DNA from 2 places in the Rhodococcus sp. 2H158 genome. Region 2 is predicted to be linked to the other one. Evidence: riboswitches for the same ligand, from Rfam matches in the RefSeq annotation. Region 2 holds a riboswitch; the other holds the start of a gene.
The links. A riboswitch is a leader RNA that binds a small molecule or an ion and turns the genes downstream of it on or off. The one in region 2 is predicted to bind thiamine pyrophosphate.

Region 1: linked by a shared signal. The riboswitch ahead of thiO (glycine oxidase ThiO) and the one ahead of ACWPOB_RS21630 (TenA family protein) in region 2 are both predicted to bind thiamine pyrophosphate.

What each region holds. Positions count from the first base shown of each region.
Region 1 covers NZ_JBSNCE010000014.1:163,002-171,398, forward strand. Annotated here, with positions in the region: gene ACWPOB_RS15925 (aldolase) at 1-253, shown strand, start outside; gene ACWPOB_RS15930 (dihydrodipicolinate synthase family protein) at 319-1,200, shown strand; gene thiG (thiazole synthase) at 1,280-2,074, opposite strand; gene thiS (sulfur carrier protein ThiS) at 2,067-2,282, opposite strand; gene thiO (glycine oxidase ThiO) at 2,279-3,343, opposite strand; TPP riboswitch at 3,343-3,455, opposite strand; gene thiE (thiamine phosphate synthase) at 3,482-4,171, shown strand; gene ACWPOB_RS15955 (NUDIX hydrolase) at 4,266-5,117, opposite strand; gene ACWPOB_RS15960 (hypothetical protein) at 5,246-6,607, shown strand; gene ACWPOB_RS15965 (glutamate ABC transporter substrate-binding protein) at 6,604-7,569, shown strand; gene ACWPOB_RS15970 (tetratricopeptide repeat protein) at 7,578-8,397, shown strand, end outside.
Region 2 covers NZ_JBSNCE010000024.1:11,584-19,980, reverse strand. Annotated here, with positions in the region: gene ACWPOB_RS21650 (WS/DGAT/MGAT family O-acyltransferase) at 56-1,417, shown strand; gene ACWPOB_RS21645 (ABC transporter ATP-binding protein) at 1,424-2,188, opposite strand; gene ACWPOB_RS21640 (ABC transporter permease) at 2,185-2,979, opposite strand; gene ACWPOB_RS21635 (ABC transporter substrate-binding protein) at 2,960-3,994, opposite strand; gene ACWPOB_RS21630 (TenA family protein) at 3,991-4,710, opposite strand; TPP riboswitch at 4,703-4,802, opposite strand; gene ACWPOB_RS21625 (carboxylesterase/lipase family protein) at 4,927-6,468, shown strand; gene ACWPOB_RS21620 (FadR/GntR family transcriptional regulator) at 6,598-7,332, shown strand; gene ACWPOB_RS21615 (sterol desaturase family protein) at 7,329-7,994, shown strand; gene ACWPOB_RS21610 (IclR family transcriptional regulator) at 8,014-8,397, opposite strand, start outside.

The sequences.
Region 1 (8,397 bases), on a different contig from region 2:
GATCCTCCTGGCCCACCACGGCCACGTCGTCGCCGGGGCCGGCATCGAGGAGGCGTGCTCGCTCGCCGTGCTGATCGAACGCGGCGCCGAGCTGCAACTCGCCGCCATGGCGGCCGGCACGATCGCCGAACTTCCGGACCGGCTCGCGCGAGAGGCGCACGACTGGACCCTCACCCCGAAACGCAGCCAGGCCAACTTCGCCTACTACGCGCGTCGCGCCCTGGCCCGGCACCCGGACGCGATCGCCGGCTGAACGCCCACCGGCACCCGGCGAGGTTGCTCGCCCCCGCTTTCACGAGACGAAAAGGATTCTCTGCCTTGACAACACTGGAAGGCATCATCGCCTACCCGATCACCCCGTTCACCTCCGGCGCCGATGCGACGGTCGACACCGGCGCGCTCGCCGCGCTCGTCGACCGCCTCGTCGGGGACGGCGTGCACGCCGTCGCCCCACTCGGCAGTACCGGCGAGAGCGCCTATCTCACCGAGAAGGAGTTCGACACCGTCCTCGACACCACGATCGCCGCCGTCGCCGGCCGTGTCCCCGTCGTCGTCGGAGTGTCCGACCTGACGACGGCGAACACCGTGCGCCGGGCCCGTCGCGCGCAGACGGCGGGCGCCGCGGCCGTCATGGTGCTCCCCGTGTCGTACTGGAAGCTCACCGATCGCGAGATCGCCTGCCACTACGCCGCTGTCGGTGCCGCGATCGACATTCCCGTCATGGCGTACAACAACCCCGCCACCAGCGGCATCGACATGAGTCCGGAACTGCTGGTGTCGATGTTCGACACCATCGACAACCTCACCATGGTCAAGGAGTCCACCGGCGATCTGTCCCGGATGCAGCGCATCGCCGAGCTCAGCGAGGGCCGCCTGCCGTTCTACAACGGCAGCAACCCGCTCGTGCTCGAGGCGCTGAGGGCCGGGGCGTCCGGCTGGTGCACCGCCGCGCCGTGCCTGCGGCCCGAGCCGTGTCTCGCGCTGTACACGGCCGTCGAGGACGGCGACCTCGCCCGCGCTCAGGCCCTGTACGCCGAACTGCAGCCCCTGCTCGAGTTCATCGTCGCCGGCGGCCTCCCCACCACGATCAAGGCGGGCCTCGGCATTCTCGGCTCGGACGTCGGGGATCCCCGAGCGCCGCTGCTGCCCCTCGAACCCGAGGGAAGAGCCACCCTCGCACGGCTGCTCTCCGCCGCCTGACAGCGCAGGTGGTGCCGCGGCCCGTGCGGCACCACCCGCACGTCGAGCGACCAACCGGTCACCGTCACATCGGGTCGCCCTACGGTTCGAGCGGCGAGGAGGCCTGCGCCCAGAACCGCTTCGGGATGCGGCCCGCGTGCCGGGCCCGGAAACCCGCCTCGACGGCGTGCCGCATCGCCGACGCCATGAGCGCCGGGTCCTTCGCCCGCGTCACCGCGGTCGCCAGCAGCACCGCGTCGCACCCGAGTTCCATCGCGAGCGCGGCGTCCGAGGCGGTGCCGATGCCGGCGTCGAGGATCACCGGCACCCCGGCGGCCTCGACGATCATCTCGATGTGGTGCGGGTTGGCGATGCCCAGGCCGGTCCCGATCGGCGAGCCGAGCGGCATCACGGCGGCGCAGCCGACGTCCTCGAGCCGTCGCGCCAGCACCGGATCGTCCGTGGTGTAGGGCAGCACGACGAACCCGTCGTCGACGAGCTGCTCGGCGGCGGCGACGAGTTCGATCGCGTCGGGCAGCAGGGTGCGTTCGTCGGCGATGACCTCGAGCTTGACCCAGTCCGTCCCGAGGGCCTCGCGCCCGAGTTGTGCGGTGAGCACCGCCTCGGCGGCGCCGCGGCAGCCGGCGGTGTTGGGCAGCGGCGCGATGCCGAGGCGGCGCAGCAGATCGAGCACGCCGGTCCCGGACGCCGCGTCCACGCGGCGCATCGCCACGGTGGTCAGCTCGGTGCCGGAGGCGACGAGGGCCTCCTCGAGCACCGCGAGGTTCGCGGCCCCACCGGTGCCGGTGATGAGCCGCGACGAGAAGGTCCGCCCGGCGATCGTCAGCGGCGGCAGGTCGTGGCCGGGGTCGCGGCCGGTGTTGCGCTCAGCCACCCTGCACCGCCGTGAGAACCTCGATCTGCCAGCCCTTTTCGACGCGTTCGGACCAGCGCCCCCGCGGGAACACGGCACCGTCCACGGCGACGGCGACGCCCTTGTCGGGCAGACCGAGTTCGCTGAGCAGTTCGGCCATCGTCGGCGCCTGCGCGAACCAGCGCTCCTCCCCGTTGACCGTGACACCCACCGTCGGCGCACCGTTCATGACCTTCTCCCCTTCGAGAATCGTTGTGGATCGGCATGTTTCGAGACAGCGAGGGGTTCGTCCGCGAGCTCCGCGACCACCGCGTCCGCGGTGACCGGGGTCAGCAGCACCCCGTTGCGGCCGTGCCCGGTCGCGGCGATCACCCGTTCGGACAGCCGGCCGATCAGCGGCAGGTTGTCCGGGCTCATGGGCCGCAGCCCCGCGCTCGCCTCGTGCAGCTCGTACTCGCCGATCGCCGGGAACAGCGCCTCGGCGTCGGCGATCAGGTCCCGCACCCCCGCGACGGTGACCTGCGTGTCGTCGGCCTCGTACTGGGTCGCGCCCACGACGAGGCCGTCTGCGCGCGGCACCAGGTATGCCGGTCGGCCGTGCACACTGCCGCGGACCGTCCGATGCGGGGCAGGAGCCGCGCCCGGGCGGGTCCGCAACCGCAGGATCTCCCCCTTGACCGGCCGCACCGGCAAGCCCGGCCACAGGCGGGCCGACGCCGCGCCCGCCGCGAGCACCACCCGGTCGGCGTCCAGGTCCGCGAGGTCGCGCACCGGCACATCGACGAGGGCCACACCGGCCTCGGCGACGGCCCGCCGCAGCGCGTCGACGAGGATCCGGTTGTCCACGGCCAGCTCGTCCGGGGCCAGCAGGCCCAGGCGGATGCGCGGCCCCAGCGACGGCTCGAGCTCGCGCACCTCGGCGCGGCCGAGCACGCGCATCTCGTGTCCCTGAGCCGACACCCACTCGGCGATCGTGCGCAGATCGGCCGCGTCGGCCGCGTCCAGCGCGACGGTCAGCGACGCGTCGGAGGTGAACAGGTCCAGTCCGGTCTCCCGCAACAGCTCGGCGCCGAACTCCGGCCAGCGGGCCAGCGACGCCGCGCCCAGCTCGAGGACGTGTTCCTCCCCCGGCCAGCCCTCCGACAACGGTGCCAGCATCCCGCCGGCCACCCACGACGCCCCCGCCCCCGGGGACGGGTCGTGCACGGTCACGGTCCAGCCGGCACGGGCCGCGCGCCACGCGATCGACAGCCCGATCACGCCTCCGCCGACGACGGATACGGTTCCCACAGTTCGTCCACCTCACTCCCTGCGCCGGCATGATCCGGTTCAGGTGCTGACGGTCGGGGCCGGCAGGCCCCCTCTCAGCCCCGCGATCCCCGGGACTCCCGTGTCGATTCGTTCAGTGCAGAGACTACCGTCTTCGCCGTGACTACCTACCGCGGCAACCGTCCCGCCCCCCGGGAACGCCTCGCGCAGGCCCGGCTCTACCTGTGCACCGACGCCCGTCGCGACACCGGAGACCTGGCCCGATTCGCGGAGGAGGCCCTCGCGGGCGGAGTCGACATCGTCCAGCTCCGCGACAAGGGTTCGGCGGGCGAGAAGAAGTTCGGCCCGCTCGAGGCCCGCGAGGAACTCGCGGCACTCGAGGTGCTGGCGGCGGCGTGCCGCCGGCACGGTGCGCTGCTGGCCGTCAACGACCGTGCCGACATCGCCCTCGCCGCGGGCGCCGACATCCTGCACCTGGGTCAGGGCGACCTGCCGGTGCGGTACGCCCGGCAGATCCTCGGCGAGGAGATCGTGATCGGCCGGTCCACCGGCAGCCGCGCGCAGGCGAGCCTGTCCGACATCGAGGAGGGCGTCGACTACTTCGCCCACGGGCCGGTGTGGTCCACCCCCACCAAGCCGGGGCGCACCCCGGCGGGACTCGAGGTGCTGCGGGAGGTGGCCCGGTCGCAGCCGCAGCGGCCGTGGTTCGCGATCGGCGGCATCGACGCCGAGCGGCTGCCCGAGGTGCTCGCCGCCGGCGCCACCCGCATCGCGGTGGTCCGGGCCATCACCGCGGCACCGAATCCGCGGGCCGCCGCGGCGGCGCTGAAAGCCGCGCTGCCCGGCTGACGGTCCGCCAGAGCCAGCCCGCCGGCCGGCAGTCCGCCAGAGCCAGCCCGCCGGCCGGCAGTCCGCCAGAGCCAGCCCGCCGGCCGGCAGTCCGCTAGAGCCAGCCCAGGACCGTCGACGGCGACAGGGTCGGCACGTCCCCGGGCAGCCGGGCGCGCAGTCCCCGGTCGGCCGTCACCACCACCGTGAGCACCTGGTCCAGCACGGCCGACGTGCCCGTCGCCAGGGAGGCCAGCTCGTCGTCTCCGCTGCCGGCGGCGGTGTGCACCGCGGTCCGGTCGTCGTGGATCACCGCCGCGCGGGCCTGCCCCTCGAGGACCGCCTCGATGCGGCTCACCCAGCCGAAACACCCGTCGGGCAGCTCGACGGTGCGGGGCAATGCCTCCGCCAGCTCCCCGAGCAGCCGTGCGGTGGCGCCCGGGCGGTCGCGCCACCAGCCCGTCGGCCGCGACCCGAGGACGTTGGCGGTGTCGAGCAGCATCCGCACCGCGCGGGTCCGCAGGTCCGGCCAGGCCGCCGCGAACCCGGTGTGCAGCGGCATGGTCTCGACGTCGGCCTCCGGCACCCAGCGCAGTTCGGTGCTCTCCCCGTTGAGGGTCGTCTCCATCGGGCTCGGGGTGTCCGCGACGACCGTCGTGTACGTCCATCCCCCGGCCACGCCGGAGGTGACCCGCTCGGTGCGCACGCTCAGCGCCGCCGGGTCGATCCCGGTCTCCTCGTTCGCTTCCCGCACGGCCGCGGCGACGGGACTCTCGTCGCTGTCGCGGGCGCCGCCGGGCAGCGCCCACGTGCCGCCCTGGTGGCTCCACGCCGCGCGATGCTGCAGCAACACGGCCGGGGTGCCGTCGGGCAGCGGCGCGCGCAGCAGCAGTCCGGCCGCGCCGAATCTGCCCCACCGGCGATCACCGTCGGGTCCCACGGCCCAGCCGTCCCCGTCACCTCGCATCGCGTCCGCCTCCCTGCCGCCCGGCCGCCGACCGCGAGCCGGGCGTCCACCGTCCTCGGACGGCAACAACATCCCGTTACTGCTTATATGCTCGCCACACACAGTGCCACATCGGAAGGGGTGCTCTCGTGGACGTGCGCGTGACCCCCACGCTCGGTGCGGTGGGGAGTCGCCTCCAGCGTAGCGACGTGCCGGCCGCCACGACCGCCCACGCCGGACCCTCCGACGAGCTGCGCGACCTGCTGCGATCCACCCCCGCCAAGCTCGTCACCCTCGGTGTGCTGCTCGCCGTGCTCCTCCTCGTCTCCGGGGTCGCGGCGGGCCAGACCGTCACCGGCCGCAAGGCCACCCACGATCGGTTGCTCGCCACCACCGAACCCCTCGCCGATGCCGCACAGAACCTCTACAGCGCGCTGTCGGTAGCGGACGCGGCGGCCGCGACCGGCTTCATTTCCGGCGGCATCGAGCCGAAGGAGGTCCGCGACCGCTACGCCCAGGCCATCGGCGAGGCGTCCGCCCAGCTCGTCGCCGCCGCCGGCGGGATTCCCGCCGACGACCGTGCGGGCACCCGGCTGCTGTCCGGCATCGCCGAACGCCTGACCGTGTACACCGGCCTGGTCGAGACGGCGCGGGCGAACAACCGCGTCGGCAACCCGGTGGGTGCCGCCTATCTCGGCGAGGCGTCGAACCTGATGCAGTCGGAGCTGCTGCCCATGGCGCAGGAGCTGCACACGCAGAGCGTCTCGGCGGTCTCGTCGACGCAGCGCGCCTCGGTGCGGCCCCCGTGGACGTCGATCGGTCTGCTGCTGGTGACGGTCGTCGCGCTCACCGCGGTGCACGTCATCATCTCCCGGATCAGCCGCCGCACCCTCAATCCCGGTCTGCTGCTGTCGATCGCGGCGACGGGAATCCTGCTGTGCTGGCTGCTCGTGGCCGGACTGATCTCGTCGAGCGCGACCCAGCGGGCGATCGTGCACGGGGCCGAGCCGCTCGGCGTGTTCACCGACAGCCGCATCCTCGCGCAGCAGGCACGCACCGCGGAGACCCTGCAGCTCGTGCGCCGCGACGCCACCGGCGAGTACGACGCGACGTTCGACCAGAGCATGTCCCGGCTCGGTGAGCTGCTCACCGGGTACGCGTCCGGCGAGGAGGTGGAGATCGTCACCGATCCCGCCGTGCGCGCCGCCGAGGCACGCACCGCATGGCTGGCGTCGCACAACCGCATGCAGGCCGCGCTCGACCGCGGGGACTTCCCGGCCGCCGCGATCCTCGCGACCGGCCCCGGTCCCGACGAGGCCGTCGCCCAGTTCGCCACCCTCGACCGCGCCCTCGAACGCGGCATCGACCTCGCCCGCGCCGAACTGCGCGGCAACGAGGACCGCGCCGCGCAGATCCTGTCCGCGCTCGCCCCCGCCACGACGGCGTTGACGGGGCTGGCGCTGCTCGGCATCGTCGTCGGGTTGTGGCCGCGCCTGCGGGAGTACCGGTGAACGTGCGTCGTCTCGTCGCCGCGACGGTCGTCGCCGTCGCCGCATTCACGGGCGGCTGCGCGACCTCACCGCCGGAGATCCTCGCCGACCCGGACCCGTCCTACACCGAGCCGCCCCTGCCGGAACGCGCCACCGTCGCGCCCAGCGCGGCGCCCGTCCCCCCGGAACCGGACTGCGGCGACCCCACCGCCGGTCTGCGTCCCGACGGCGCGACGACCGGACCGACCCTCGACGCGATCCGGGCGCGCGGCCGGCTCGTCGTCGGGCTCGACACCGGCAGCAACCTGATGAGCTTCCGGGATCCGGCGACCGGGCGGATCACCGGATTCGACGTGGACGTCGCGCGGGAGATCGCGCGGGACCTGCTCGGCAGCCCGGACCTGCTCGACTTCCGGATCCTCAGTTCCGCGGACCGCGAGCAGGCCCTGCAGGACTCCACCGTCGACATCGTCGCCAAGACGATGACGATCACGTGTGCCCGCCGCGAACGGGTCGACTTCTCCACCGTCTACTTCCGGGCCCAGCAGCGCGTCCTGGTGGTCAAGGGGTCCGACGTCCGCGACGTCGCCGACCTGGCGGGCCGGCGGGTGTGTGTCGTGCAGGGAACCACCTCGCTCGACCGCCTCCGGCGGCTGCAGCCGTCCGCGGCGATCCTCACCGTCCCGACGTGGGCGGACTGCCTCGTGGTGCTGCAGCAGCGTCAGGTGGACGCGGTGAGCACCGACGACACGATCCTCGCCGGCCTCGCCTCGCAGGATCCGTACCTCGAGCTGGTCGGGACGTCGATCGGCAGCGAGCCGTACGGCATCGGCATCGCCAAGGGCCACGAGGACCTGGTGCGGTTCGTCAACGGCACCCTCGAGCGGATCCGCCGCGACGGGACGTGGACGCTGCTCTACAACCGCTGGCTAATCGTCCTCGGACCCGCCCCGGCGCCGCCGACCCCGACGTACGTGGACTGAGAGGTCGCATGTCCGACACCGAACACGACCCGGGCGCGGCGACGCAGCGCAGCGCCCCGCCGGACGGCGGACCCGCCACCGAGCGCAGCGCCCCGCCCGAGACGGGACCCGCGACGCAGCGCAGCGCCCCGCCGGAGACCGCACCCGCCGCCCAGCGCAGCGCCCCTTCCCGGGGCAGCGTCCCGTCGCGGCGATCCCGGCCGCGCGTGCCCTCGCGGCGGCGCCTCGCCGGCCTCGTGGACATCCCGGTCCCCACCCCCGTCGACCCGGCCTCCGTGGTGCTCCCGGATCCGCACGTGGCCGAGGGCAAGCGGTTCTGCTGGAAGTGCGGCAAGCCGGTCGGCCGCAGCACGCCGAACGGACCGGGCCCCACGTCCGGGCGCTGCCCCTCGTGCGGCACCCCGTTCGAGTTCGTCCCGATGCTGCCGCCCGGCGCCATCGTCGGCGGGCAGTACGAGGTGCAGGGCTGCCTCGCGCACGGCGGGCTGGGCTGGATCTACCTCGCCGTCGACCGGAACGTCAGCGACCGGTGGGTCGTCCTCAAGGGCCTGCTGCACTCGGGCGACGCCGAGGCGCAGGCCGTCGCCGTCGCCGAGAAGCAGTTCCTCGCCGAGGTGACGCACCCGAGCATCGTGAAGATCTTCAACTTCATCGAGCACCCGCGCCCGGACGGCACCCCGATGGGCTACATCGTCATGGAATACGTGGGCGGGCATTCGCTGCGCGAGGTGCTCGACAGCTGTCCCGGGCCGGCCCGGATGCCCGTCGAACAGGCCATCGCGTACGTCCTCGAGATCATGCCGGCGCTGAGCTACCTGCACTCGATCG
Region 2 (8,397 bases):
ACCATCCATCCCAGCGTGCGACGGCGGACGAAAGGGGGCTGTCCCGGTGGGATACATGCCTGTGACCGACTCGATGTTCCTGATCGCCGAGTCCCGGGAGCGCCCGATGCACTTCGGCTCGCTCGAGCTGTTCACGCCACCGCCCGACGCCGGTCCGGGGTACGTCACCGACCTCTACAACCGGCTGGTCGCCGACGCGCAGGTCGACGAGCTGTTCCGCAAGCGCCCGGCCGACCCGGTGTCGAGCCTCGGCTACACCTGGTGGGCCGTGGACGACGAGATCGACCTCGAGTACCACGTCCGGCACTCGGCCCTGCCGGCACCGGGCCGGATCCGTGAGTTGTTCACCCTCGTCTCGCGCCTGCACAGCGGCCTGCTCGACCGGCACCGGCCCCTGTGGGAGGCCTATCTGATCGAAGGGCTCGCCGACGGCCGGTTCGCCGTCTACACCAAGATGCATCACGCCCTGCTCGACGGGGTCTCGGGGCTGCGGCTGCTGCAGCGGACCTACACCCCCGATCCGAACGTGCGCGACTTCCCAGCGCCCTGGCACCTGCCGGCCCGCCCCGGCTCCGGCACCCGGGAACAGGACTCGCTGTTCGGTGCGGCGCGCTCACTGGCCGGCGATGTGATCGGCGCGGTGCCCGTCGCGCTGCGGATCGCCCGGACCGTCCTCGGTGGGCGTCGCGTCGCGTTGCCGTACGAGGCACCGCGGTCGATGTTCAACGTTCCGATCGACGGGACGCGGCGCTTCGCGGCGCAGTCCTGGAGCCGCGAACGCATCACGCGGGTACGGCAGGCGGCCGGGGTGTCGAGCAACGACGTCCTCGTCGCCATGTGCGCAGGTGCCCTCCGTGCCTACCTCCTCGAACAGCAGGACCTGCCCGACCTCCCGTTGATCGCGATGGTCCCGGTGTCGCTGCGAGCCAAGGACGCTCCCGATTCGGCCGCGGGCGGCAACAGCGTAGGGGTCACGCTGTGCAACCTCGGCACCCATCTCGGGGATCCGCTCACCCGGCTCTCGACGGTCAGCGATTCGATGGCGGAGGGCAAGACCCTGTTCGCCGGGATGACGCCGCTGCAGGCGACGGTGTGGTCGGCGCTGAACGTCGCCGGGCTCGCGCTGGCACCGATCTCGGGCGCCGTCTCCCTGGCCCCGCCGCCGTTCAACCTCATCATCTCCAACGTGCCGGGACCGCGGGAGCGGGTGTACCGCGGCGGGTCCCGGCTCGACGGGATCTACCCGGTGTCGGTGGTGCTCAACGGCCAGGCACTCAACATCACGCTGACCACCACCGCCGATACCGTCGACTTCGGCGTCGTCGGATGCCGCCGCACCGTCCCCGGCCTGCAGCGGCTGCTCGGCCACCTCGAGGACGCCCTTGCGGAACTCGAGGTAGCACTTGATATTTCGTGATCGTCGTCAGTCCGGCAGTGCGGAACTGCGTGGTCCGGTGGCGTGCAGGACGTCGACGAGTTCCTTCTCGAGGGTCACGAACTCCGGCGACGTCAGCGTGTCCAGCCCCCGGGGGCGGGGCAGCGGCACCGCCACCTCGTGACAGATCCGGGCCGGGCGCCGCGTGAGCACCAGCACCCGATCCGACAGCAGCAGCGCCTCGCGCACGTCGTGGGTGATCATCAGCACCGTCCACCGGTCCCGCTGCCACACCTGCTGCAGCCACAGCTGCATCTCGGTGCGCGTCAGCGAATCCAGGGCGCCGAACGGTTCGTCCAGCAGCAGCACGTTGCGGCCCTGCAGCACCGTCCGTGCCAGGGCCGCGCGCTGGCGCATCCCGCCCGAGAGCTGCCGGGGGGCGGCATCCTCGAACCCGGTGAGGCCGAAGGCGGGGAACAGCTCCCGGGCCCGGGCACGCGCCTCGCCGCGCGGCACGCCCTGCACCTCGAGGCCGAGTGCGCAGTTGTCGAGCACGGTGCGCCACGGGAACAGCAGATCCTTCTGCGGCATCAGGGCGGCCCGTCCCGGTGCGGCCGGCCGGTCGCCCACCGTGACGGCGCCGGTGTCGGGAGAGTCGAGACCGGCGATCAACCCGAACAGGGTGGACTTGCCGCACCCGCTCGGGCCGATGAGCGAGACGAACTCGCCCTCGGCCACCGCGAACTCGGCGCCGTCGAGGACGGTGCGCGCACCGAACGCCTTGTGCACGCCGGTGACCGTGACGGCGTTCATCGCGGGCTCCTCGTCGTCTGCGCCCACGGCGCCACCACCCGTTCCACGGCGTAGGTGAGCAGGTACAGCGCCAGCGAGACCACCGCGGTGACCAGCACCGCCGCGAGCACCAGATCGGTCCGGAACGAGTTCTTCTGGGTGCTCATGTAGATCCCGAGCCCCGACGTGGCGCCGACGTATTCGGCGAAGACCGCCCCGACGACGGCGTAGGTGACCCCGATGCGCAGCGCCGTGAAGAACCGGGGCAGCGCCGACGGCAGCCGCACGTACAGGAACTCCTGCCATCGGGAGGCACCCATGCTGCGCAGCAGCGCTCCCGCCTCCCGGTCCGCGGCCGCGAAACCCTCGATCAGGCCGATCGCCATGGGGAAGAACGTGGCGAGCGCGATCACCAGGATCTTCGGCAGCAGCCCGAATCCGAACCAGATGATCATCAGCGGCGCGATCGCGATGATCGGCAGGGTCTGCGACACCACGAACAGCGGCACCAGGGCGCGGCGCAGCCACGGCGAGAAGTCCACGACGATCGCGAGGAGCCACGCCACGACGAGGGACACCGCGAACCCGACGAGCGTGACCTGCAGCGTCGACCAGGCATGGCCCGCGATGTCGTCGCGGTGCGCCCAGCCCTGCCCGAGAACCCGGGCGGGGGAGGGCAGCACCTGCGGGCGGATGCCGCTGAGCGTCACGTACAGCTGCCAGCCGACGGTCAGCGCGGCGACGACCAGCACGGCCGGGGCGGCGCGCCGCACCCAGGGATTCCGGGTCGGGTCAGGGCGTGAGGTAGTCATCGGTGAAGTACGTCGACCAGTCCGGCTCGGTGGTCAACGGCTTGCCGTCGGGGCCGGAGAGCAGTCCCTTCTCGAACAGGAACCGGGAGTACCCGGTCCACCGTTCGAGGGTGAGGGTGCCGACGCGGCCGTTCTCGTCGCGCAGGTAGCCGGCCGACAGCATCCGCTGGCTCTCGTAGACGAGATCCTCGTCGGGGAAGGCGCCGGGCTCGGCCTCGATCAGCGCGCGGGCTCCGCGGTCCGGGTCCTGCGCGGCGATCTCGTAGCCGCGCTGGACGGCCTGCACGAACGCCCGGGCCTGGTCCGGATGTTCGGCCAGCCAGTCCTCGTTGCCGTCGATCACGATCGCGTAGGCGTCGGGGAACCCGTAGTCGGTGTAGCGGAAGTAGCGCATCGGCAGCCCGCGGTGCTCGGCCTCGATGCCTTCCCACGCCAGGTACGAGACGGTGAAGTCGGCGGTGCCGGAGTACACGGCCTCGTACGCGGAGGTGCCCAGGGTGACGGAGGTGAAGTCGCCACGCCCGCCGTCGTTCCGGATCACCTGGGCGAGCGTCTCCTCGTCGCCCGGGTCGCCGAAGCCCGCGTAGGTGCGGCCGTCGAGGTCCCGGGGCCGGGTGAGGTCGGCGCGGTCGGCCTTGACGGCGATGCCGGTCGCCCAGTGCTGCAGCGGCGCGAGCACCGAGACGGTGCGCGAGCCGGCCGCCCGGGAGAACGTCGCCTGCGCCTGCGTGGAGATGCCGAACTCGGCGTTGCCGGCGTCGACGAGGGTGTCCGGGGTGGTGTTGTTGTAGGGCAGGAACTCGACGTCGAGACCGGCGTCGGCGAACAGGCCCTCCTGCTGGGCCACGTACAGGCCGGTGTGGTTGGTGTTCGGCGTCCAGTCCAGGGCGAACCGGATCGTGTCGCCGGAGTCGTCGTCGCCGGTGCCGCCGGCGCAGGACGCGGTGAGCAGCAGCGCCGCGGTGAGGGCGGCCAGGACGGAGAGCCGGCGACGCAGCCGGGAGGTGGTCGTCATGACGCCGGCCAGTCCTGCGTGTTCAGCGCGGTGTCCCAGAACAGCAGCTCGTAGCGGGTGGCGATCGTGAACGCATCGGCCATGGCGTCGCGTTCGGTGTCGGTGGCGGCCGCCGCCGCGACGTCGACGAGCTCGCGCGCGGTGGCGACCGCGGCGTGGAACTCGGGCGCGTCGTAGGTGGTGACCCACTGGGCGTAGGGGTGGGTGGGGTCCGCGGTGAGCACGTCGGCGGCGCGGACGGCCAGATCGCGGCCGACCTCGGCGTAGATCCAGAAGCACGGAAGCACCGCGGCGGCGCCGACCGGATACGGATCGGTGGCGACCGTGGCGGTCAGGTAGGAGACGTAGCCGAGGCAGGCAGGGGAGTGCGCGGGGGTGTCCTCGGCGGGCGGCAGGACACCACCGGTGAGCAGACCCCGGTGCAGGGCCGATTCCTCGGTGGCGGCCGTCGCCGCGCTGTTGGCCCAGAACGCGGCGGTGCCCGGGTCCGGGGCCTTCGCCGCGAGGAGGGCGAGCGCCTTCGCGTAGCCGGCGAGGTAGAGAGCGTCCTGCTCGATGTAGAAGCGGAACGCGTCGAGCGGCAGGGTCCCGTCGCCGAGCCGGCGCAGGAACTCGAGGTCGTCGATGGCCTCGCGCAGGACCTTCGTACGGCCCCACAGCAGATCGGTGAAGCGGTCGGTCCCCTCCGGGACCGACGCATGGGCAGGCATGGTCATGCCGTGACATCCCTTCGTCAGCATTACCTGATCAGGTTCGACGGGTGTGATCTCAGCTCCCGCTCGTGTGCGGAGCACCCCGTGTCTACGGAGGCGACGATAGCACCGGGTGTGGCTCGCCCCACGCGGGCCCGGGGCGCCCGGTCCGACGGGGCTCCACGTGCAGCCTGTCTGTTGTTGGTACCTTGGCCCCAGACCGTTCGTTCGGGAGGGACCGTGGACGCCGAGACTCTCATCGTCGGGTGCAAGTACGGCGACGTACGCGGCTACCGCGACGGTTCCGTCTACGCGTGGAAGGGCGTCCCGTACGCCGCGCCGGCGTCCGGCGACCTTCGGTTCCGCGCCCCCGAACCGCCGGAGCCGTGGACCGACGTGCTCGACGCCCGCCGGTTCGGGCCCATCGCGCCGCAGGGCCGCAACAATCCGATCCCCATCGACCCGGGCCTGTCGATCGGCGAGGACTGCCTCTCGCTGAACATCTGGGCACCGGAGCCGGACGGGGAGCCGCGGCCGGTGATGGTCTGGATCCACGGCGGCGCCTACGTCCTCGGGTACTCGGGGCAGCGGATCTACGACGGACGGTTGCTCGCCGAGCGCGGGGACGTCGTCGTGGTGACGGTCAACTACCGGCTCGGCGCCCTCGGCTTCCTCGACTTCTCGTCGTTCTCGACAGCCGGGACCACCTTCGAATCCAACGTCGGGTTGCGGGACCAGATCGCCGCGCTCGAGTGGGTGCGCGACTGCATCTCCGCGTTCGGGGGCGACCCCGACCGGGTCACCGTGTTCGGCGAGTCGTCGGGCGGTGGGTCGCTGACCACCCTGATGACCGTGCCCCGCGCCGAGGGCCTGTTCCACCGGGCCATCGCGCAGAGCCCGCCGGCGACGTCGGCATACGGGTCCGAGCGGGCGGCCCGGGTCGCCGAGCGGTTCCTCGAGATCCTCGACCTCACGCCGGCCCGGGTGTGGGCGCTGCGGGACATGCCGCACGAGACGCTGACCGATGCGGGCGACGTGCTCGTCGGGGAGATCCCCACGAAGTTCCCCGGCACGCTCGCGATGGCGCCGGTGGTCGATCGCGACCTGGTGCCGAAGTATCCGGTGGCGGCGTTCCAGAAGGGGCTCGCGCACCGGATTCCCCTGATCATCGGGTCCAACAAGGACGAGCCGTCGATTTTCCGCTTCATGAAGTCGCCACTGATGCCGGTGAGCGACGCCTCCGTGCAGGCGATGCTCGACGCGCTCGCCGCGGATCATCCGGAGCTGCCGCCCGACCGCATCGCGGAGATCATCTCCGCGTATCCGGACGTCTCGAAAACGTCGGGGGCGATGGCGCTTTCGCGGGACGCCGGGTTCCGGATGCCGGTGGTGTGGATCGCCGACGCGCACAGCGCCCACTCGCCGACGTGGGTGTACCGCTTCGACCACGCCACCCCGATGCTCAAGGCGGCGCGGATCGGCGCCGGCCACGCCACCGAACTGCCCTACGTCTTCGGCAACTTCGGGACGCTCGATCGCGACCCCACGTTCTGGCTCGGCGGCCGCAAGGCCGCGACGGTGGTCTCGGGCCGGATCCAGCGCCGCTGGCTGGCCTTCGCGCATCACGGTGTGCCCGCCGCCCTGGACGGGTCCCGGCACTGGGCGCCGTACGACACCGGAAAGCGGATGACCCTGCTGATCGACAGCACCGACACCCTTGTCCCGGACCCCGACAGGCTGCTGCGTGAGGCCTGGGGCGACCAGGTGATGGGCTTCAGCTGATCGGGCGGCTCCGTGCGGGCCGAATTTCACATCGCTTCGCTCTGATCGACCCGCTGTGACATTCGGTCGACAGCAAACTGGTATGACCACTTGACCTCTGGCCGTACTACGGCCTACGGTCGGTCCGTGATGTTCGAGCCGATCGCCCGCAGGTCCGCCTCCGGCGAGGTGTACGACCAGATCGCCGCCCGGGTGCTCGGGGGCGACCTCGCCGCCGGGGCGGCGCTGCCGAGCGAGCGCAACCTGGCCGAAGCGTTCGGTGTATCGAGACCCGCTGTCCGCGAGGCGATTTCCCGTCTGTCCCACGCGGGTCTGGTGGAGGTGCGCCAGGGGGAGGCGACGTCGGTCCGCGACTTCCGCACCCAGGCCGGTCCGGAGCTGCTCCCGCGGCTGCTCGTGCGCGACGGCCGGCCCGACTGGGACGTCGTCCGCAGCGTCCTCGAGGCCCGACGACTCATCGGCCGTCAGGTTGCCCGGCTCGCCGCCGCCCGCGCGACGGACGAGACGGAACACCGGTTGCGCGATGCCGTGGCGCGGCTCGCGACGGGGGAGGACCCCGTCGCGCTGCAGGTCGCCGCCCTCGAATTCTGGGAACGCGTCGTCGACGCGGCCGACTCCCTCGCGTTCCGGTTGATCTTCAACAGCCTGCGCAACGCCTACGAACCGGCCATGACCGCGATGGCCGGCGTCCTGATCGCCGAAGTCGGCCGCACCGACCTCTACGAACGGCTCGCCGGCGCGATCGTCGCCCACGACGAGGACGGCGCCGAACGCGCCGCCGGAGAACTGCTCGACCTGGGCACGTCGGCCCTGACGACCGCCATCGACCATGCGGAACACGCAGATGCGAGGAACCGGGCATGAGTACGAATCGGACCGAACGCCGTCGCACCTCGATCGGCCTGCGGGACGCCGCCGCCGAGTTCGCGCGGCACCCGTCGCCGTGGATGATCGGCGCGGTGCTCGCCGCTGCGATCGTCGCGCGGGTACTCCTCGGCGACTGGCAGGTCTCCGACGCCCTGGTCCCACTGGTCGCACTGCTGGTGTTCCCGGTGGTGGAATGGGTGATCCACGTCGGCATCCTGCATTGGCGGCCGCGCCGGGTCGCCGGGATGACGCTGGATTCGCTGCTGGCCCGCAAGCACCGCGAGCACCACTGCGACCCGCGCGACGTGCCGCTGATCTTCATTCCCTGGCAGACCCTGGTGTGGCTGCTGCCGGTCCTCGTCGCCGGCGCCTGGCTGGTCTTCCCCAGGGCCGGCCTGGCACTGACGTTCCTGGTGACCGTCGGCGTCCTGGGCCTGATCTACGAATGGACGCACTACCTCATCCACACGGACTACCGCCCGAACTCGCGGCCCTACCGCGCGGTGTGGCGCCACCATCGGCACCACCATTTCAAGAACGAGCACTACTGGTTCACCGTCACCACCGCGGGCACCGCCGACCGGATTCTCGGCACCGAACCGGACCCGGCCTCGGTCGAGACGTCGCCGACCGCCCGGAATCTGCACGCGTCCCGCTGACCCGGCGCGTGGACCCCGCTCATGTGCGTCGCGCTGCGCCGGGCAGCCGCAGGCGCCCGGCGTACTCGTGGAGCAGATCGATCAGATCCCGATCGTCGGTGCGGATGCGCCCGGTACCGCCGATCGCCGCGAGGCATCCCACGATCGCGGCGCCGTCGTCGCGCACCGGGACGGCGACCGCGGTGCGTCCCTGACGCAATTCGTCCTGCTCGACGGACACATCGAGGCTCCGGATGCGACTCAGCTCGATCGCGAGCCGGTCGAGCTCGACGATCGTGCGCGGCCCCACTTTCGGCAGGGCAGTGCCGGGGACGAGATGGGGGCGGTCGGCCAGAAGCAGCTTCCCGATCGCGGACGCGTGCAGGTGCCGGGTCAACGACGACTCGCCCAGCAGCTCGTGGTC